DNA from 2 places in the Streptomyces sp. NPDC059874 genome. Region 1 is predicted to be linked to the other one. Evidence: riboswitches for the same ligand, from Rfam matches in the RefSeq annotation. Region 1 holds a riboswitch; the other holds the start of a gene.
What was found. Region 1 has a riboswitch for guanidine ahead of ACFV9H_RS24755 (multidrug efflux SMR transporter). Riboswitches for the same ligand answer to the same signal wherever they lie in the genome.
Positions count from the first base shown of each region.

Region 2: it holds a riboswitch for guanidine, as region 1 does, so the genes downstream of both, ACFV9H_RS02430 (Ohr family peroxiredoxin) here and ACFV9H_RS24755 (multidrug efflux SMR transporter) in region 1, are expected to answer to the same signal.

Region 1 covers NZ_JBHWJY010000046.1:4,658-14,825, forward strand. The annotation lists gene ACFV9H_RS24750 (transglycosylase domain-containing protein) at 1-1,631, shown strand, start outside; gene ACFV9H_RS24755 (multidrug efflux SMR transporter) at 1,633-1,953, opposite strand; guanidine-III (ykkC-III) riboswitch at 1,992-2,064, opposite strand; gene ACFV9H_RS24760 (co-chaperone GroES) at 2,109-2,450, opposite strand; gene ACFV9H_RS24765 (DUF3618 domain-containing protein) at 2,494-2,814, opposite strand; gene ACFV9H_RS24770 (RNA-guided endonuclease InsQ/TnpB family protein) at 2,946-4,166, opposite strand; gene bcp (thioredoxin-dependent thiol peroxidase) at 4,312-4,779, shown strand; tRNA gene ACFV9H_RS24780 (tRNA-Leu) at 4,959-5,042, shown strand; gene rdgB (RdgB/HAM1 family non-canonical purine NTP pyrophosphatase) at 5,106-5,729, opposite strand; gene ACFV9H_RS24790 (hypothetical protein) at 5,738-6,118, opposite strand; gene rph (ribonuclease PH) at 6,209-6,934, opposite strand; gene ACFV9H_RS24800 (glucose PTS transporter subunit EIIB) at 7,031-7,381, opposite strand; gene ACFV9H_RS24805 (PTS transporter subunit EIIC) at 7,509-8,810, shown strand; gene ACFV9H_RS24810 (PTS transporter subunit EIIC) at 9,120-10,168, shown strand, end outside.
Region 2 covers NZ_JBHWJY010000003.1:6,640-16,807, reverse strand. The annotation lists gene ACFV9H_RS02455 (carboxylesterase/lipase family protein) at 1-152, opposite strand, end outside; gene ACFV9H_RS02450 (M20/M25/M40 family metallo-hydrolase) at 167-1,513, opposite strand; gene ACFV9H_RS02445 (VOC family protein) at 1,682-2,110, shown strand; gene ACFV9H_RS02440 (class I SAM-dependent methyltransferase) at 2,107-2,859, shown strand; gene ACFV9H_RS02435 (hypothetical protein) at 2,915-3,364, opposite strand; gene ACFV9H_RS02430 (Ohr family peroxiredoxin) at 3,351-3,803, opposite strand; guanidine-III (ykkC-III) riboswitch at 3,879-3,940, opposite strand; gene ACFV9H_RS02425 (AraC family transcriptional regulator ligand-binding domain-containing protein) at 3,995-5,014, opposite strand; gene ACFV9H_RS02420 (type 1 glutamine amidotransferase domain-containing protein) at 5,231-6,004, shown strand; gene ACFV9H_RS02415 (hypothetical protein) at 6,084-8,174, shown strand; gene ACFV9H_RS02410 (pyridoxal phosphate-dependent decarboxylase family protein) at 8,423-9,790, opposite strand; gene ACFV9H_RS02405 (SpoIIE family protein phosphatase) at 9,890-10,168, opposite strand, start outside.

The sequences.
Region 1 (10,168 bases):
GCGCCCTCGCCCGCTGGAACTACGTGCTCGACGGCATGGTCAAGAAGAACTGGCTGCCGGCCGCCGAGCGCGCGGCCACCCGGTTCCCCGAACCGGGCAAGGTCCGCCCCGCCGCCGGACTGTCCGGGCAGCGCGGCTACCTCGTGGAAGCGATCAAGGACTACATCGCCGAGCACAAGATCCTCGACGAGAAGACCCTCGCCGAAGGCGGCTACCGGATCACCACCACCATCGACAAGCGCCGCCAGAACGCCTTCGTCGAAGCCGTCGACGCCCAACTCGTCGGCAAACTCGACCCGGAAGCGCGCAAGGCCGACCGCCTCGTCCGCGCCGGGGGCGTCTCCATCGACCCCGCCACCGGCAAGGTCGTCGCCATGTACGGCGGCATCGACTACACCAGGCAGTACGTGAACAACGCGACCCGCCACGACTACCAGGTCGCCTCCACCTTCAAGCCCTTCGTCTTCGCGGCCGCCGTCGAGACCGACTCCCGCACCCAGGACGGGCGCCGCATCACCCCCAACACGATCTACAACGGCGACAACAAGCGCCGCGTGGTCGGCACCCGAATCCCCTACGCCCCCGAGAACGAGGGCCAGGTCTCCTACGGGAACATCACCGTCAACACCGCCACAGACCTCTCCGTCAACGCCGTCTTCGCCCAGATGGTCGTCGACGTCGGCACGGCGAAGGTCAAGAAGACCGCCGTCGACCTCGGCATCCCCGAAAACACCCCGAACTTCGTCCAAGGCCCGGCCATGGCACTGGGCACCCTCCAGGCCAGCGTCCTCGACATGACACAGGCGTACGCGACCCTCGCGGACCACGGCCGCCGCACCCCGTACACCTTCCTGGAGAAGATCACCAAGGAGGACGACACCATCGGCCTCCCCGATCGCACCCCCACCCAGGCCATCAGCCGCGAGGCCGCCGACACCACCACGTCCATGCTGGTCAGCGTGGTCGACAACGGCACCGGCACGGCGGCCCTGGCCGCCGGCCACCCGGCCGCCGGCAAGACCGGCACCGGCGAACTGGACCGCTCGGCATGGTTCGCCGCCTACACCCCGGACCTGGTCACCGTGGTCTCCATGATGGGCCAGGACCCCGACACCGGAACCCTGCAGTCCCTGTACGGCGCCCTCGGCGAGGCCCGCATCGGCGGAGGCGGCTACCCGGCCCGCATCTGGGCCTCCTACACGAAGACGGCCCTCGAGGGCACCGACCCCGTCGACTTCGACCTCGAACTCCAGCCGGGCGCGGCCCAGCCCCCGCCCTCCCCGAGCTTCGAGCCGTTCCCGCCGGAGGAAACCCCGGAAGAGCCCTTCCCGAGCCGCCCCGGCCGCCCGACCCGCCCGACGCGCCCCGACCCGAATGGCGGCCAGGACAACGGGGGCCAGGACAACGGGGGCCGGACCAACGGGGGCCAGAACCAGGGCGGCCAAACCAACGGAGGCCAGAACAACGGAGGCCAGACCCAAGGTGGCCAGACCAACGGCGGCCCCACCGAAGGCACACAGGGCGGCACCACCACGGGCACCCAGGGCGGAACGACACAGGGAACCGACGCCGAAGCGGGCGCCGACGCGGGAGCGGCGGGCCGGCGCCCGCCGTCCGCGTTCCTGGAATGACCTAGTGCCCCGAGGTGGCCTTCAGCCCCACCACGGCCACCAGCAGCAGACAGATGAAGAAGATCCGGGCGGCGGTGACGGGCTCACCCAGCACCGCCATGCCCAGCACGGCCGCACCCGCGGCGCCGATGCCCACCCACACGCCGTACGCGGTACCGATGGGCAGGCTCTTCGCGGCGTAGGACAGCAGCACCATGCTGGCGACGATCCCGGCGCCCGTGAACACACTGGGCCACAGCCGGGTGAAACCTTCGGTGAACTTCATGCCGATCGACCAGCCGACTTCGAGCAGACCGGCGACGAGAAGAAGAACCCATGCCATGACGGCACCTCCGAGCGACGAGACATCCAGCGATACGGGGTGCGTCGTCTTGTCGTTCACCCGGTACGGCGCGTCTCGTCGGGGTTCCCCTCCACCGTAGCAAAGGGCGACGAAAAGGGCCGGTGACCTCCGCCACCAGCCCTTTCCTAGAATTCCTACAGGTACAACCCGGTGGAGTCCTTCGACCCCTCCAGCCGCTCCGCGGCCACCGCGTGCAGGTCCCGCTCGCGCATCAGCACGTACGTCGCACCCCGCACCTCGACCTCGGCCCGGTCCTCGGGGTCGTACAGCACCCGGTCGCCCGGCTCGACGCTGCGTACGTTCTGCCCGACCGCGACCACCTCGGCCCAGGCCAGCCGCTTGCCCACCGCGGCCGTCGCCGGAATCAGGATGCCGCCGCCCGAGCGGCGCTCCCCCTCCGGCAGGTCGGACTTCACGAGCACGCGGTCGTGGAGCATGCGGATGGGCAGCTTGTCGTGGGTGGTGTTCTCGCTCACGCCTCGAACTTACCTGCCCGCGCCGACCGTGTACTCCGGAGGGTCATCCCCGCCGACGGCGCGCCGAGACGACGAGCAGCCCCACCAGACCCACCGCGAGCAGCGCGACGGGCACGACCCGCTCGAAACGCGGGGCCCCGTCCTCGTGACGCAGCCCGGCCTGCACGTCGGTCACGCACCGGTTCACGGCGGCGAAGGCCCGCCCGGCGGTGTGATCGACGGTCGAGGCGACCCTGGCCTTCGCGTCCCCGATGATCGTCCTCGGGTGCATCCGCACCCCGATCTCGTCGAGCGTCTCGGCGAGCTGCTCGCGGCGGCGGACGATGTCCGCCTCGATCTGTGCGGGGGTCCTGGCTTCGGGCACCGCGCTGCCTCCGTCGTCTTGTCGTGTCTGGCGTGGGACGTAGTCCCCCATGCGCAGTCTGTCAGTTTAGTCTCGTGGCATACCTATACCGATGCCCTCCCGAGGAGACTCCTGACTTGGCTTCCCCCTCCCTAGAGGGAGGGGATTCCCACCCTCGCGGGTGAGGTTTCCTGCTTCGCCGCGGACCGCCCCAGCCGAGAGGAGGACTCCCGTCGAGGTCTTACGCCCGCTCCACAGGCAGCAACCGCCAGCCCGGCGGCCAGAAGATTGATTGCTGCGTTCTCGTCCCGGTCGTGGGTCGTCCCGCAGCTCTCGCACGTCCATTCTCGGACGTTCAGGGGCATCGCCTCGGCAATCGCCCCACATGTCGAGCACAGTTTGGAGCTGGGGAACCACCGGTCGACGATGATCAGCTCGCGTCCGTACCAGGCCGTCTTGTACTCCAGCATTCTGCGCAGCTCGCGCCAGGCCGCGTCGGTGATGGCCCGGGCGAGGCTGTGGCTCTTGAGCATGTTGCGGACGGTGAGTCCCTCGATCACGAGCGTTTGGTTTTCGCGCACGAGTCGAGTCGTCAGTTTGTGCAGGTGATCCTTGCGGCGGTCGGCGATCCGGGCATGGATCCTCGCCACCCTGACGCGGGCTTTGGCCCGGTTGCTGCTACCCCTTTCCTTCCGCGACAGCGCCCGCTGGGCCCGGGCCAGACGCTCTCGATCCCTGCGCTCGTGCTTCGGGTTGGCGATCTTCTGTCCGGTGGACAAGGTGACCAGGGCTGACAGCCCGGCATCGATGCCCACCGCGTTCGTGGTGGCGGTCATGGGCTTGGGCGTGTCCTCGCACAGGAGGGACACGAACCAGCGCCCGGCACTGTCACGGGACACCGTCACCGTGGACGGCTCCACTCCCAGGGGCAGCGGGCGCGACCACACAATGTCCAGAGGCTCCGCCACCTTCGCGAGCACGAGCCGACCGTCGGCGTAGCGGAACGCGCTGCGCGTGTACTCGGCACTCGCCCGGGACTTTCGCTTCGACTTGAAACGGGGATACCGAGCTCGCTTCCCCCAGAACGCCACAAACGCTGCCTGCACATGTCGCAGCGCCTGCTGCAAGGGCACCGACGACACCTCAGCCAGATAGGCCAGTTCCGTGGTCTTCTTCCAGCGGGTGAGCAGTGCAGACGTCTGCCCGTAGCCCACCCGCTCCTTGCGCGCCGTCCACGCCTCGGAGCGGGCGGCAAGAGCCAGGTTGTAGACCTTCCGCACGCAGCCAAACGTGCGAGACAGCTCAGCCGCTTGCACGTTGGTCGGATAGAAGCGGTATTTGAATGCCCGCTTCACGGAAGAAGAAGCCCCCACACCCCGGACGCTAGGGTCGGTCACGATCCGAACACAAGCGCAGGTCATAGCATCACCTAGCGACACCCCGCCGCAACGCGGCTTCTGGCCCGAGATGCGTTTGCCCCTCCGGCTTGAGCCGGAGGTTCCAACCGAGGAGATTGAGATGAGCGAGCGACTGCAGCCGGGCGACACCGCCCCCGCCTTCACCCTGCCCGACGCGGACGGCAACGAGATCTCGCTCGCCGACCACAAGGGCCGCAAGGTCATCGTGTACTTCTACCCCGCCGCGCTGACGCCGGGCTGCACGAAGCAGGCCTGCGACTTCACGGACAACCTGGACGTACTGGCCACGGCCGGCTACGACGTCATCGGCGTGTCCCCGGACAAGCCGGAGAAGCTGGCGAAGTTCCGCGAGAAGGAGCACCTGAAGGTCACCCTGGTCGGGGACCCGGAGAAGGAGACGCTGACCGCCTACGGCGCCTTCGGCGAGAAGAAGCTGTACGGCAAGACGGTGACGGGGGTCATCCGCTCCACGGTGGTGGTGGACGAGGAGGGCAAGGTCGAGCACGCCTTCTACAACGTCAAGGCCACGGGCCACGTAGCCAAGATCATCAAGGACCTGGGCATCTGAGTCCCACTCCGCCCGAGCGGCCCGCACCTAACTCGGCGCGGGCCGCCCGCGCCCCAACTGCCACTCCCTGACGGACACCTGGTGCCGGAATCGTCGCCCCAAACCTGCCGCCCACCCCGGCCGCCCCGTAGACTGAAGCCAACCCAGCCGGGCACGATGTCCGAATTGGGCTATATGTCGCGGTTGTGGTGGAATTGGCAGTCACGTTTGGTTTAGGTCCAAATGGGTTAATACCCGTGGGGGTTCGAGTCCCCCCAACCGCACGTCACGTCGAAGGCCCCGTACGCAGATGTCGCGTACGGGGCCTTCGACGTTTTGGGGAAGCGTCAGCCCAGCAGTTCCCGGACCACCGGGACCAAGGCCCGGAACGCCTGCCCCCGGTGGGAGATCGCGTTCTTCTCCTCCGCCGTCATTTCCGCGCACGTCCGCGACTCCCCCAGTGGCTGGAGGATCGGGTCGTAGCCGAAGCCGCCCACCCCGGAGGGGGTGTGGCGGAGGGTGCCCAGGAGGCGGCCTTCGACCACGCGCTCCGTGCCGTCCGGGAGGGCCAGGGCCGCCGCGCAGAAGAAGTGGGCGCCGCGGTGGGCTGCGTCGATGTCCGCGAGTTGGGCCAGCAACAGAGAGAGGTTCGCGGCGTCGTCGCCGTGGCGGCCCGCCCAGCGGGCGGAGAAGATGCCGGGGGCGCCGTTCAGGACGTCCACGCAGAGGCCGGAGTCGTCGGCGACCGCCGGGAGGCCCGTGGCCTGGGCGAGGGCGTGGGCCTTGAGGAGGGCGTTCTCGGCGAAGGTGACGCCGGTTTCCTTGACGTCCGGGATCTCCGGGTACGCGTCCGCGCCGACCAGCTCGTGCGGCAGGCCGGCGTCGGACAGGATGGCGTGGAGTTCGGAGACTTTGCCCGCGTTGCGGGTGGCCAGGATCAGACGGCTGGGCGTCGTGGGCGTCGAGGTCATGCCCCCCATTATCCCGGCGTGCAGACCTTCGAGAGCTCGGAGGCGGCGTCGGCGACCGGCTTGATGTCCGGGTTGGGGTTGCCCTGTTCGATGGCGGTGCGGACGTTCTTGACCGCCGTGGTCATCGAGTCGATGGCCTTGCCCAGGTCGGTGTTGTCCGTCTGGTCGCCGATCTTCTTGAGGTTGGCGTCGATCTGGTTGAGCGCGTTCTGGGCGTCCTGCGGGCTGTTGCCGGCGTTGGACACCGCCTCGGAGAGGTCGGTCACGCCTTCCGTGATGGCGACCGCCGTGTTCGCGCAGTCCATCGCCGTGGAGATCGCGTCACAGGAGGTGAGAGCCGGGACGGTGAGGGCGGCGGCCAGGGCCACCGCGGCTATGCGGAGCTTCATCTTCGGGGTCCCCCAAGGACTTGGATACGTGGACGGGCGCACGGTTGTGACACCGTGCGCCCGTACCCTGCCAGACGCGGAACGGGGCGCCTACAGTTCCAGCGCGCTCAGCTGGATGGCCTGGAGGTCCGCGCAGCCGCCGGCGGCGAGGTCCAGGAGGGCGTTGAGTTCCTTGCGGTCGAAGGGCTCGCCTTCCGCCGTGCCCTGGACCTCGACGAAGCGGCCGTCGCCGGTGCAGACCACGTTCATGTCGGTTTCCGCGCGCACGTCTTCCTCGTAGCAGAGGTCGAGGAGCGGGACGCCGTCGACGATGCCGACGCTGACGGCGGCGACGGTGTCGGTGAGCGGCTTGCGGCCGGCCTTGATGAGCTTCTTCTTCTGGCCCCAGGCGATGGCGTCGGCGAGGGCGACGTAGGCGCCGGTGATGGCGGCGGTGCGGGTGCCGCCGTCGGCCTGGAGGACGTCGCAGTCGAGGACGATGGTGTTCTCGCCGAGGGCCTTGTAGTCGATCACGGCGCGCAGCGAGCGGCCGATGAGGCGGGAGATCTCGTGGGTGCGGCCGCCGATCTTGCCGCGGACGGATTCGCGGTCGCCGCGGGTGTTGGTGGAGCGGGGCAGCATCGAGTATTCGGAGGTGACCCAGCCTTCGCCGCTGCCCTTGCGCCAGCGCGGGACGCCTTCGGTGAAGGAGGCGGTGCAGAAGACCTTGGTGTCTCCGAAGGAGATGAGGACGGAGCCCTCGGCGTGCTTGCTCCATCCGCGTTCGAGGGTGACCGGGCGGAGCTGTTCGGGCGTACGGCCGTCGATGCGAGACATGGCTCCGAGCCTAGTCCCTGCGCGGGAACGCGAAGACCCCGCACGGGTGCGTCCGGTGCGGGGTCCTCGGGGTTCGGCGGCCTCAGTGGGCCTGGCTCACATCATGTCTTCGATGTCGGCGGCGATCGGGTCGGCGTCGGTGCCGATGACGACCTGGATCGCGGTGCCCATCTTGACGACGCCGTGGGCGCCGGCGGCCTTGAGGGCGGCTTCGTCGACCTTGCTCGGGTCGATGACCTCGGTGCGCAGGCGGGTGATGCAGCCCTCGACCTCTTCGATGTTCTCGATACCGCCGAGCCCGGCGACGATCTTCTCAGCCTTGGTGGCCATGTGTTTCTCCCTGAGTGATACGAAGAACGAGTCTCGGCGGCGCCGGTGCCCGGCGGCCGGTACATGGACTACCACCGGTCCGGTCCGTTTTGTCACGGTAACCCACGGTTGGCCCATCTACGCGAGCGCGCGTCCACCTTGTGCCGAATCATGACGATCAGCAGCAACCTGCCCACAACTGGTCTACACCAGTGTGCCGCACGTGCCGCGACAGCCAAAAACGGGCCGGTCAGGGAGGACGCGGATGAGCGCGAGCAGCGCCGCAGAAGTGCCACAACCGAAGTGGTGGAACGGCTTGTTCCAAGGGCTGCAGAAGATGGGGCGGAGCCTCCAGCTGCCGATCGCCGTCCTGCCCGCGGCGGGCATCCTGAACCGGCTGGGTCAGCCCGACGTCTTCGGCGACGACGGTCTCGGCTGGACGAACGTGGCCAAGGTGATGGCCGGCGCGGGCGGCGCCCTGCTCAACGCCGACCTCGGCCTGCCGCTCCTCTTCTGCATCGGCGTCGCGATCGGCATGGCCAAGAAGGCCGACGGCTCGACCGCCCTCGCGGCGGTGGCGGGCTTCCTCGTCTACCGCGGGGTGCTGCACGCGTTCCCCAAGGACTGCCCGACGGGAACCAAGGACATCGGGGGCGGCTGCCTGGGGCAGGGGGACGCGTTCGCGGAGTACACGTTCCAGAATCCGGGGGTCTTCGGCGGCATCGTCATGGGCCTGTTGTCCGCCTGGTTCTGGCAGCGCTACCACCGGGTGAAGTTGGTCGACTGGCTGGGCTTCTTCAACGGCCGCCGGCTCGTCCCGATCATCATGGCCTTCGTGGCGATCGCCTTCGCCGCGCTCTGCCTGTGGATCTGGCCGCCGATCGGCGACGCGCTGGAGAGCTTCTCGGACTGGCTGGTGGGCCTGGGCTCGTGGGGTGCGGGCATCTTCGGCGTCGCGAACCGCGCGCTGCTGGTGATCGGCCTGCACCAGTTCCTGAACGTGCCGGTGTGGTTCCAGTTCGGCAGCTACACCAAGCCGGACGGAGAGACCGTGCACGGCGACATCAACATGTTCCTGAGCGGCGACCCGGACGCCGGGCAGTTCCTCTCCGGCTTCTTCCCGATCATGATGTTCGCCCTCCCCGCGGCGGCGCTGGCGATCGCGCACTGCGCGAAGCCGCAGCGGCGCAAGGAGGTCGGCGGTCTGATGCTGTCGGTGGGTCTGACCTCGTTCGTCACGGGCATCACGGAGCCGCTGGAGTACTCGTTCCTGTTCGTGGCGCCCGCGCTGTACGCGATCCACGCGCTGTTGACGGGTGTGTCGATGGGGGTGACGTGGGCGCTGGGCGTGCACGACGGGTTCAGCTTCTCGGCGGGCCTGATCGACTACGTCATCAACTGGGGTCTGGCGACGAAGCCGTGGCTGATCATCCCGATCGGCCTGTGCTTCGCGGTCGTCTACTACGCGATCTTCCGCTTCGCGATCACGAAGTTCGACATCCCGACGCCCGGCCGGGAGTCGGACGAGGAGATCGCGGCGATGCAGGCGGAGAACACCAAGGCGTAACCGCCGTCGCGCGGCAAAGGGCGGGCCCTTCGACCCGCGCTCGAGGCCCTCGGACCAGTGGTTCCGGGGGCCTTCGCCATGTCCGGAGGCCCGGCGGCGCGGGGGTGGAGCGCCGACACGCCGAGTGTGGTGTAGACCACAGGAAATCGAAGGTTCCTTATCTATCCCTCACCGTGCTACAACTGGTCTACACCACCGATTGGTGTAGACCACGTGGGCCGGGATCGGCCCCCGGGAGCCACCTTTCCGAGACGTCGCCATCCCCCCTTGTTTGCCCCCTGGCGGCGCCTTGCCCACTGGAGGAACCACATGTCCACAGCGACCGCTGCGGAAAAGAAGAAGGGCGCTGGCGTGATGGCCGTCATGCAGCGCATCGGCCGGAGCCTCATGCTCCCCGTTGCGGTGCTGCCTGCCGGCGCGCTGCTGCTCCGCCTCGGCGCGGCCGACATGCTCGGGAAAGAGTCCTTCCCGACCTTCGTCAACAAGATCGCCGGCTACATGGCCGCCGGTGGTGGCGCGATCCTCGACAACATGGCGCTGCTGTTCGCCGTCGGCATCGCGATCGGTTTCGCGAAGAAGTCGGACGGTTCCACCGCGCTGGCCGCCGTCACCGGTTACCTGGTCTTCCAGAAGGTGCTCGCCACCTTCACCGACAGCAACCTGCCGAAGGTGGCCAAGGTCGTCGGCGGCAAGATCGTCGAGGTCGACGCCCCGGTCAACGCCGGTGTCCTCGGCGGTGTCGTGATGGGTGTCATCACGGCCCTGCTGTACCAGAAGTTCTACCGGACGAAGCTGCCGGACTGGGCGGGCTTCTTCGGCGGCCGCCGTCTGGTCCCGATCCTCTCCGCCTTCGCGGGTCTGCTCACGGGTATCGTCTTCGGTCTCATCTGGCCGGTCCTCGGCACGGGTCTGCACGGCTTCGGTGAGTGGCTGACCGGTTCCGGCGCCGTCGGCGCGGGCATCTTCGGTGTCGCCAACCGCGCGCTGATCCCGATCGGCATGCACCACCTGCTGAACTCCTTCCCGTGGTTCCAGGCCGGCTCCTTCGACACCCCGACCGGCGCCGTCCACGGTGACATCGGCCGCTTCCTCGCCGGTGACCCGACCGCCGGACAGTTCATGACCGGCTTCTTCCCGATCATGATGTTCGCCCTCCCGGCGGCCTGCCTCGCGATCGTCCACTGCGCCCGCCCCGAGCGCCGCAAGGTCGTCGGCGGCATGATGTTCTCCCTCGCGCTCACCGCCTTCGTGACCGGTGTGACCGAGCCGATCGAGTTCACCTTCATGTTCATCGCCCCGGTGCTCTACGCGATCCACGCGGTCCTCACCGGTGTCTCCATGGCGCTGACCTGGGCCCT
Region 2 (10,168 bases), on a different contig from region 1:
CGGACACCGTCCCAGGCGGGGACCGGAGCCGGCGCCCGGAACCTGAGGGGCCCTTCCGGGGGGAGGGCGTAGGGAATGCCCTTGAAGACCGACAGCCCGTCCTCGGCCGTGCCTTCGACCTTGCCGGTGAGGGTCTCGATGACAACACCCATGGGGGTGGCTCCTTTCAAGTGGAGAGTCTGAGGACCGCGTCGAGCAGGCATTTCCCGCCGAACATCAGGTCGGTGATCCGGGCATGCTCGTCAGGTGCGTGGATGAGCCGCATGACGTCCGCGTCGCTCGCGGAGGGAAAGAATCCGACGACCTTCGTGTCGGGGAGGGCGCGGGCGTCCGTGGCGGCCGGATTGATGTACGGCAGCACCCGCGCCCCCGGTTCGTGGGCCGCGACGGTCTCGCCCAGCACCCGCAGGAGCTCCGGGGCTTCCTGGCCGGCGCGGCTCACCCTGCCGTGCAGCAGCGACACCTCGACACGGTCCCCGAGGGCCCTTTGGACCTGCGCCACCCACTGTTCGGGCCGCTCGCCCGGAAGCAGACGCCCGTCCAGCACCACGCCCGCTTCCACGGGCACCACGTTCTGGCGCTGCCCCGCGGACAGCACGGTGGGTGTGGCGGTGTTGTGCAGCCCCGCGACGACGAACTCCCGCAGGACGGGATCGATGGGCAGGCTGTTCGCACGGGCCCAGGTGGGGTCCTTCAGCAACTGGCCGATCGCCTCGGCGCCCGGGCCCGGGTGCAGGTCCGCCAAGGTGGCGAGCATGCGCCGCGAGGCCGGACACAGCACCGACTCCGGGGCGAACGCGCGCAGCCTCAGCAGCGCCTCGGCCAGCGTGAAGACCGCCGACTCGGAGCGCGGGACCGAGGCATGGCCGCCCGGCCCGCGAGCGGTGACCCGCATCCGGGCACTTCCCTTCTCGGCCACCTGGACGGTGTAGACGGGGCCGCCGGGCGTCACGAAGCGCTGGCCGCCGCCTTCGTTGAACGCGAACTCGGCCTCGACGAGGCCGCGGTGGTGCTCCCACAGCCAGTACGCCCCCAACCGGCTGCCGGCCTCCTTGTCGGCGGTGACCACCAGCAGCACGTCCCGCCGCAGCGAGATCCGGTGCGCGGCGAGGAGTTGCATGATCAGCAGGCTCGCGGCGATCTGGCCCTTCATGTCGAGTGCCCCGCGGCCCCACACACGGCCGTCGGCCACCTCGCCCGAGAAGGGGGGACGGCTCCATCCGCTCGGCCCCGCGCCGACCACGTCGGCGTGGCCCAGCAGCATGAGCGGCGGATCCTGTCCCGTCCCGGGCAGCCGGGCGACGAGGTTGGCCCGTCCGGGCTCGGACTCCAGGATCTCGTGTGCGATACCGGAGCGGGACAGCTCGCGGGAGAGGTGGCGGGCGACGGCGATCTCGTTGCCCGGAGGGTTCGAGGTGTCCAGGCGGATCAGCGCCGAAAGGTGGTCTACGAGGTGTCGTTCCTGGTCGGCCCAGGAGAAGGGCAGCGACATCGGCTGAGGCGAGGTGGGCATCTACGCTCCGGAGCGCGCCGAAGAGGGAGGGAGGAGGTCGTGGCGGGAGGCGTACGCAGCCGTGTCCCCCCAGGGAGGGGCGCGGTCATCCGGAGCCCCGTGGCTTGAATGGGGTGCCGTTGGTGATGTTACACGTGTAACTTACCGGATGACCGGACCGATCGTCCCTTGGAGGTTTCGCTCATGGCTCCTTCTTCCGATCAGAACCTGTTCTCCGCGCTCGGTCGAGTGGTGGTGCTCGTCGCGGATGCCGAGGCCGCCCTGGATTTCTACCGGGACGTCCTGGGCTTCTCGGTCCTGCACGATCAGACGGCCGATGGTTATCGCTATCTGCACATCGGTCTGCCCGGCCAGGCGCACGTGGGCCTCTGGCTGATGCCCGCGACCACGGCGTGGGAGCGCGACCTGATCGGCCGTCAGTGCGGTGGTCAGCCCCTGCTCGTTTTGTACACGGCCGATGTGGAGCGGACCGGCAGACACCTTCGCGATCACGGCGTGCGGGTGTGGGGCGAGCGGGAGGAGGACGAAAGTCGTTCCCTGCACTTCGCGGACCTGTACGGGAACGTCATCGTCGCGGCGCAGCCGGTCGTGCGATGACGACCGCCGACGAGTATGAGAAGCACGTCGCGGAAGCCCTACGGGCCACCATGTCGGGCTGGGACTTCAGTTGGCTGACGGGCCGGGCGGACGGCGAGGGCCCCTCCTGGGACTACGAACGGCACGCCCGCGCCCTGCTCCCGAGCGCGCGCAGCCTCCTGGACATCGACACCGGCGGCGGTGAACTCCTCGCCTCGCTCACCCCCCTGCCGCCGCGGAGCGTGGCCACCGAGAACTGGCCGCCCAACCTCCACCCGGCCCGGCAACGCCTCTCCCCGCTGGGGGTGGAGGTCCACCGCGCATCGGGCTCGAACCTGCCACCCGGACCCTTCGACCTGATCCTCAACCGGCACGGAGCGCTGGACGCGGCGAGCATCCGCACCGCACTCGCGCCGGGCGGCCGACTCCTCACCCAGCAGGTGGGCAGCCGCAACCAGCTGGAACTGAACGAAACCCTCGGCATCCCCTCACCGGCCGACCCCGACACCTGGACCCTGGGCGTCGCCGTACGGGCACTGGAAGGCGCGGGCCTTCACGTGACCACGGCGCGCGAGGAGATGAGCCGCTACACCTTCCACGACATCGGAGGGGTGATCTTCCAACTGCGGGCCATTCCCTGGCAGTTCCCGGGGTTCGAGCCCTCCGAGCACGAGCCCGCGCTACGCCGACTCGATCAGCGCATCAGAATCACAGGCGGGTTCACGGTGCACGACCACCGGTTCCTGATCGAGGCGCGAGCACGACCGTGAGGACCGAGTCGAATGCCGCGCTGCCCGCCGCGCCGCGTCCCCCGCCGCCGGGAAGTCAAAGTCGCCAGTACGTACCCGTACGGGAGTCGACGTGCACCACGTGCCGGCCGACGCGCACCACGTGGTGGTCCGGACCGGACCAGGAGCCGGTAGCGCCGTCGGCACCGGGCAGTGGGGTCCAGACCTCCAGGAAGGTGCTGCCGTCCGGGTTGGTACCCCGCTCGACGAGATGGGCACCCTCCCACCGGAAGGTGCCGGCGTCTTCGCCGGGCTCGCCCGTGAGGTGGTGGAAGTGCACCTGGGAGCCGTCGAAGGACGTCGTACCGGCGAAGCCCCGACTGTCGGCGTAGTACCGGCCGGCCTGCAGCCACACCACCTCACGGTCTTCGAGGAGGGGCCCGCCGTCGCGGCTGATGCCGCGCCGGAGCCAGGCGCCGTGCTCGGGCACCGGGACGCCGGGGCCGCCGGGAAAGCGGCCCGTCGGTTCCGGCTCAGGCCCGGTCATCGGCGGCGGTGTCGTCCACGGCCAGGAGCGTCAGCGGTACATTGCCGCGTACGGCCTGCGAGTACGGGCAGACGGCGTCGGCCCGGTGCAGCAGGGGCTGGAGGTCTGCCGCCCGCCACCCCGGCAGGCTGACGGTGAGGGCCACCGCGAGGCCGTAGCCCGCCGGCGTGTCCGTGGTGCCGAGCTGCACTTCGCAGGCCACGCGCGCGGCGGAGGCGTCCGCCCCGAACTCGGCGGCGACCTCCGCGAGCGCGGAGGTGAAGCAGGCGGCGAAACCGGCCGCGAACAGCTGCTCGGGGTTGGTGGTGCCGGGCACCTTCTTGCGCGGCGGGGCGAGGCGGACGTCCAGGCGCCCGTCGTCCGTGCGGACGGATCCGGTACGGCCCCCGGCGGCATGCGCGGTCGTCCGGTACAGGCTGCGGGTGAGTGGCACGGTCATGGCGTTCGGCCCATCTTGCTCGACGAGGACGCTGCCCGGGTGCGGACAGCGGACGGCGCTGCTCGTGCAGCACCTCGCGCGTCGTCGTGCGTAACCGGGTACGGCGCATCTCGTCCGGGGCCTTGGATCCGGCCGCCGGACAATCTAGCAACCGGCGCGGCGGGCCGGGGCCTCGCTCATGGTGAGGTGCCTCACCCGCTGCCGGCCCCGTCGCGAACCGAGGACGCCGGCCGGCGCAGGGTGCGGTACGCCCCCGGAGGCATGCCCTCCCACCGGGTGAAGGCACGGACCAGGGCCGTCGCGCCGCTCAGGCCGACGAGGGGCGCGATCCGGTCCAGCGGCAGGGGCGTGGTCTCCAGCAGTCGCCTGGCCCGGCCGTGGCGGGCGGTGTCGAGGAGCGCGCGCCACGACGTGCCCTCCGCGTGCAGGGCCCTGCGCAGCGACCGGACGCTGAGGTTGAACTCCTTGGCGGGGCCCTCGGGGCCCGCGTCCTCGAGCGCGGCGTGCTCCAGCCACCGCCGCACGCGCTCGGCCACGGTCGCGGCACTGGACAGCCGGTGCAGGAGCCGGTCGGCGTAGGTCCGGTGCAGGGCGTTGAGCGCCGGATCGTAGAGGGGGCGGCGCCTGTCGAGGTCCTCGTTGGACACCGTGATCGCGTTCTCCGGGGCGTCGAAGGTGACGGGGCAGCCGAGGACGCGGGCGTAGGGCTCCGGCGAGCCCGCACGGGGGTGGGCGAACGACACGGCCAGGGGCGCCCAGTCGTCGCCGGCGATCCAGCGGCCCGCCCGCACCATGCTGCTGACGATCGCCTCCACCTGCTGGGGGTGCATGGCCGCCGGGTCGACGGTCGGCCGGTAGCAGACCCGGCCGGCGTCCCCGCGGCGGTCCAGGGTCACCGTGCCCGCCTGGCTCACCAGGGGGTGGTAGCGCTCGGCGGCCTGCGCGGCGTCCGCGAGGCTGGCGCAGGTGAGGACGAGGTGGCCCAGGATGTGCAGGCCTTCGGGCCGGATGCGGTCGCCCACGAGGAGCCCGGTGTGCGGGCCGGAGTCCCGGGCGCCGAGCACCTCGTCCCACAGGGCGCGCATCTCGCCGAACTCGAGCCGGTCCGTGGGCAAGGCCCAGGAACCGGACCCGCCGGCGCCCTCCGCCGTCGCGTTCAGGACGGCGAGGGCGTAGCACGCGGTGACGGAGGGCGGCTCGATGGTGGACACGGCCGCCAGTCAATGCGGGCGCACCACCCCCGTCAACACCGTCGGCGACGCGGCCCATGGGAGCGGGTTCGGGGAGTCAACGGATTGGCCGCAGGAGTGAATGACGGCGACGCGGGCCGCTCCTAAGGTCGGCCTTCGGACACCGAGGGGATCAGGGGCCATGGAGCACCGGGGAAGCGTGCTGCCCTGATCACCACCGCTCAGAGGAGTACGCCCGTGATTCTCTTCCTGCTTCCCGCAGGCGACTACGACCCGACCGAGGCGGCGGTGCCCTGGGCCGCACTGCGGGACGCCGGCTTCGAGGTGCGGTTCGCGACCCCCGGCGGGAAGGTCGCGTTCGCCGACCCCAGGCTCACGGACCTCGGCTTCTCCTGGCTGTCGCCCTGGCTGATGACCCGCCGCGCCGAGCTCGCCGCCTACCGGCGCCTCACCGACGACCGCTGGTTCCTCGCCCCCTCCTCGTACGCCGATGTCGACCCGGCCGAGATCACGGGCCTGTTCGTACCCGGCGGCCACGCCGAGGGCATGCGGACTCTGCTCGAGGACGCCACCGCCCAGCAGTTGTTCGCCCGGGTCTTCATCCAGGGCCTGCCGGTGGGGGCCGTCTGCCACGGCGTGCTGCTCGCCGCGCGGGCCAAGGATCCCGCCACCGGGCGCTCCGTCCTCCACGGCCGGCGGACGACGGCCCTGACGTCCCTGCTGGAGCTGACCGGTTGGAACCTCACCCGCCTCTGGCTCGGCCGCTACTACCGCACGTACCGCACCACCGTGCAGCAGGAGGTCACGGCGGCGCTCGCCGATCCGAGCCATTTCCTCGCCGGCCCACCGCTGCCCGTCCGCGACACCGCGGCCCGGCCGGGACGGGGCTTCACCGTCAGGGACGGCAACTACGTCTCCGCGCGGTGGCCCGGCGACTGCCACCGGCTGGCGGCCGAGTACCTGGCCCTGGTCCGTACCCATGCGGCGGGAGCGGTGCACCGATCGGGTTGAGCCCGGCCCCCACATCGCGCGGGCCGGCGGCCGAAGACCATCTCCGCAGTGTCATGAACGCTTCGTGAAAGGGATGGGGATGAATCGACGAAGAGCCTTCGGGCGAAGCCGGTACCTCTTGACCGGCCTGGTCCTCGCGATGGTCACCCTGATGCTCGGCCCGGCGGCCACCGGCGCGTCGGCGGGCCCGCAGTGGTGGGAGCCCGTGGCGCGGCCGGCCCCGGACTCGCAGGTCAACGTCACGGGGGAGCCGTTCACCGGGACCGACGCCCAGGGCCGGGTCCGCGGATACGTCGACGGGCACGTCCACCTGATGTCCAACGAGGGCTTCGGGGGACGGCTGGTCTGCGGCAAGGTCTTCTCCACGGCGGGGGCGGCGGACGCCCTCAAGGACTGCCCCGAGCACTACCCCAACGGCGTCCTCGCCCTCTTCGACATGATCACCAAGGGCGGTGACGGCCGGCACGACCCGAACGGCTGGCCGACGTTCCGCGACTGGCCGGCCCACGATTCCGCCACCCACCAGCAGACCTACTACGCCTGGGTGGAGCGGGCCTGGCGGGGCGGCCAGCGGATCCTGGTCAACGACATGGTCACCAACGGGGTCATCTGCTCGCTCTACTTCTTCAAGGACCGCGGCTGCGACGAGATGACCGCGATCAGGCTCCAGATCCAGAAGACGTACGAACTCCAGGACTACGTCGACGCCATGTACGGCGGCGCCGGCAAGGGCTGGTTCCGGGTCGTCACCGAGCCCGACCAGGCACGCAGGGTCATCCAGGAGGGCAAGCTCGCCGTCGTCCTCGGGGTGGAGACCTCCGAACCGTTCGGCTGCAAGCAGGTGCTGGACGGCGCCCGCTGCACCATGGCCGACATCGACCGCGGCCTGGACGAACTGCACCGGCTGGGCGTGCGCAGCATGTTCCTGTGCCACAAGTTCGACAACGCCCTGTGCGGCGTCCGGTTCGACTCGGGCACCCAGGGCATGGCCATCAACGTCGGCCAGTTCCTGTCGACGGGCACCTTCTGGAGCACGGAGCCCTGCCCCGGCCCCGAGCACGACAACCCGATCGGCTGGGGGCTCGCCGCAGGCCTGTCGGCCGAGGATTCCGCCACCACGCCGGCGGAGGCGGAAGCCAGGATCCGGGGCGCCCTGCCGGAAGGGGTCGAACTGCCGCAGTACGGCGCCTCCCTGCAGGCGGCGCAGTGCAACCGGCGGGGCCTGACCGCGCTGGGCGAGTACGCGGTGCTGGGCATGACGAAGCGCAACATGATGCTGGAACTCGACCACATGAGCGTCAAGGCGGCGAACCAGGCGCTGCGCGTGCTCGAAGCCGAGCACTACTCCGGTGTCCTGTCCACCCACGGCTGGATGGACGACAACTGGACCGAGCGGCTCTACCGCCTGGGCGGCTTCATCACCGGCCACATGTACGAGGCGCCCGCGTTCACCGCCGAAGCGCGCAGGCACGCCGCCCTGCGCGCCAAGTACGGCGCCGGGTACGGGATCGGCACCGACATGAACGGCTTCGCCTGGCTCCCCGGCCCCCGGGCCGCCGCCGGGAACCCCGTCCGCTACCCCTTCCGCAGCCCCGACGGCGGCTCCGTCCTCGACCGACAGGTCACCGGCTCACGCGTCTGGGACGTCAACACCGACGGCGGCGGCACCCACTACGGCCTCGTCCCGGACTGGATCGAGGACATCCGGGTCACCGGCGGCCAGGACGTGGTGGACGAGCTCATGCAGGGCGCCGAGGGCTACCTGCGCACCTGGGAGCGCAGCCGCGGCCACACCACGCCCTACGCACCGCTGGTCCGCGGCTACCGCCCGCACGCCGGGCACCTGGCCTCCTCGCGCCCCCTGCCCGCCGGGTTCACCCACGAGGGGGTCTGGAAGGTGCTGCGGGACCCCGCGCCCGGCACGGTCCGGCTCTACGAGTGCAAGGTGGCGAACCACTCGCTGCTGACCCGTGATCCGGGGTGCGAGGGCCAACAGCCGCTCGGCGCGGTCGGATACGTGTACACCGGGGCGGTGCCGGGCTCGGTGCCCCTCTACCGGTGCCACATACCGTCGATCTTCGACCACTTCGTCTCCAACAGGGCCGACTGCGAGGGGCCTTACGTGAAGGAGGGCCTGCTCGGCCACGTCATGCCGGTGGCCGCGCCCTAGGGCCTGTCGTCAAATTCCCGTCTGCCCCGCGACGTCTGGCACGCACTCTCGCCGCACCGGGCGAAAGCCCAAGTACGTCCAGTACGAGGGCTTCCGCCCGGCACGCCGAGAGCACGCACCAGACGCCGCGGGGCCGCCCTTCGGGCGACGACGGGAATTTGACGACAGGCCCTAGGCCCTGTCGGCGAAGCCAAGGGTGCCCCCGGCGCGTGCGACCCGGGGGAGCCCGTGGGGCGAACCGGTTCGCGTCAGGCGCCGGCGGACGCCCGCCGGATCGCGTCGAGTGCGCGCGTCACGTCGTCGTCGGTCGTCGACCAGTTGCTCACCGAGATGCGCATGACGCGTCGCCCGCGCCACGTGGAGCCGCTGATCCACGTCGTGCCGTCGTCGAGCAGCCGGGTGAGCACCCGTTCCGTGCGCTCGTCGTCGCCGAACTCGGCGCAGACCTGGGTGAACACCACGTCGTTGAGGACTGTCGCGCCGGCTGTCCCGGCGATGCCGGTGGCGAACGCGGCGGCGTGCCGGCACAGTCGCTCGACGAGGTCGGCCACGCCCGAGCGGCCGAGGGACCTGAGCGCCGCCCACACGGTGAAGGCCCTGCCCCGCCGGGAGAGTTCGGGGACCTTGTCGATGGGGTCGCCCTGTTCGTGCTGGATGAGGTAGTCGCCGCGCAGCCCCATGGCCGCGCGGATCGCGGACGGGTCGCGCACGATGGCGAGGCCGCAGTCGTAGGGCACGTTCAGGGTCTTGTGGGCGTCCGTCGCCCAGGAGTCGGCGTCCGCGCAGCCCGCCGTCAGGTGCGCGTACCTCGGGGACGCGGCCGCCCACAGTCCGAAGGCGCCGTCGACGTGCACCCACGCGTCCGCCTCGCGAGCGGCACCGATCGTCGGGGCGAAGGGATCGAAGGCCCCGGAGTGGATGTCACCGGCCTGCAGGACCACGATCGTCGGGCGCTGCCCGCCCGCCGCCAGGGCGCGGCGCAGGGCAGCGGGCTCGATGCGTCCCTGCCCGTCCGCCGTCACCAGTTCGGGTTGGCCGAGTCCCAGGTAGCGGAGCGCCAGGTCGATGGCCATGTGGCGGTCCTCGCCGGCGATGACGCGTACCGCCGGCCCGCCCGTGAGTCCGTCGCGGGCGACGTTCCAGCCGGCGCGCCGCAGCACCGTGTCGCGCCCGGCGGCGAGGCAGGTGAAGTTGGCCATCGTGGCACCCGTGGTGAAGCCGACGGCGCTGTCGGCCGGCAGGCCCAGCAGATCCAGCAACCACGCGCCGGCGACCTGTTCCACCGCCGCGTACGCGGGTGAGGCGGCGCGCATCACGCAGTTCTGGTCCCAGGCGCTGACCAGCCAGTCCGTGGCGAGCGCGGCCGGTTCGGTGCCACCGACCACGAACCCGTAGAAGCGGCCACTGGGGAACGCGGTGAGTCCCGGCTCACAGGCCGTGGCGAGCAGGTCGACGACATCGGCGGGCGCGCCGGGAGCGTCGGGCAGTTCGTCACCGAGCGCGCGCACGATCTCGTCGACCGAAGCGCGGGCGGGAACCCGGCGGTCGTTCAGGCTCGCCAGCCAGCGGACGGCATGGTCGTGAGCCTGTCGGAGCGCTGCCTCGCGCGCGTCCATACCTCGGACTATGGGGCAGGGCTCGGCACCCCGCAAGCCACGGTCCGAGCGGAGACGCCCACGCGTTGCCGCGTCCCGGCACGGTCCGTGTCGGGCCGGTCACGCGAGGGGCAGGTTCTGTTCGGACCAGACGGTCTTGCCGCCCATCGTGTAGCGGCTGCCCCAGCGGTGCGAGAGCTGGGCGACGATGTACAGGCCGCGGCCGCCTTCCTCGGAGCTCCTCGCACGCCGCATCCTCGGCTGCGTGTTGCTGGAGTCGGAGACCTCGCACGTGAGGGTGTCCGCCCGGATCAGCCGGAGCCGGACCGGGCCACCGGCGTGGCGAATGGCGTTGGTGACCAGCTCGCTGACGATGAGCTCCGTGCTGAAGGCGAGCTC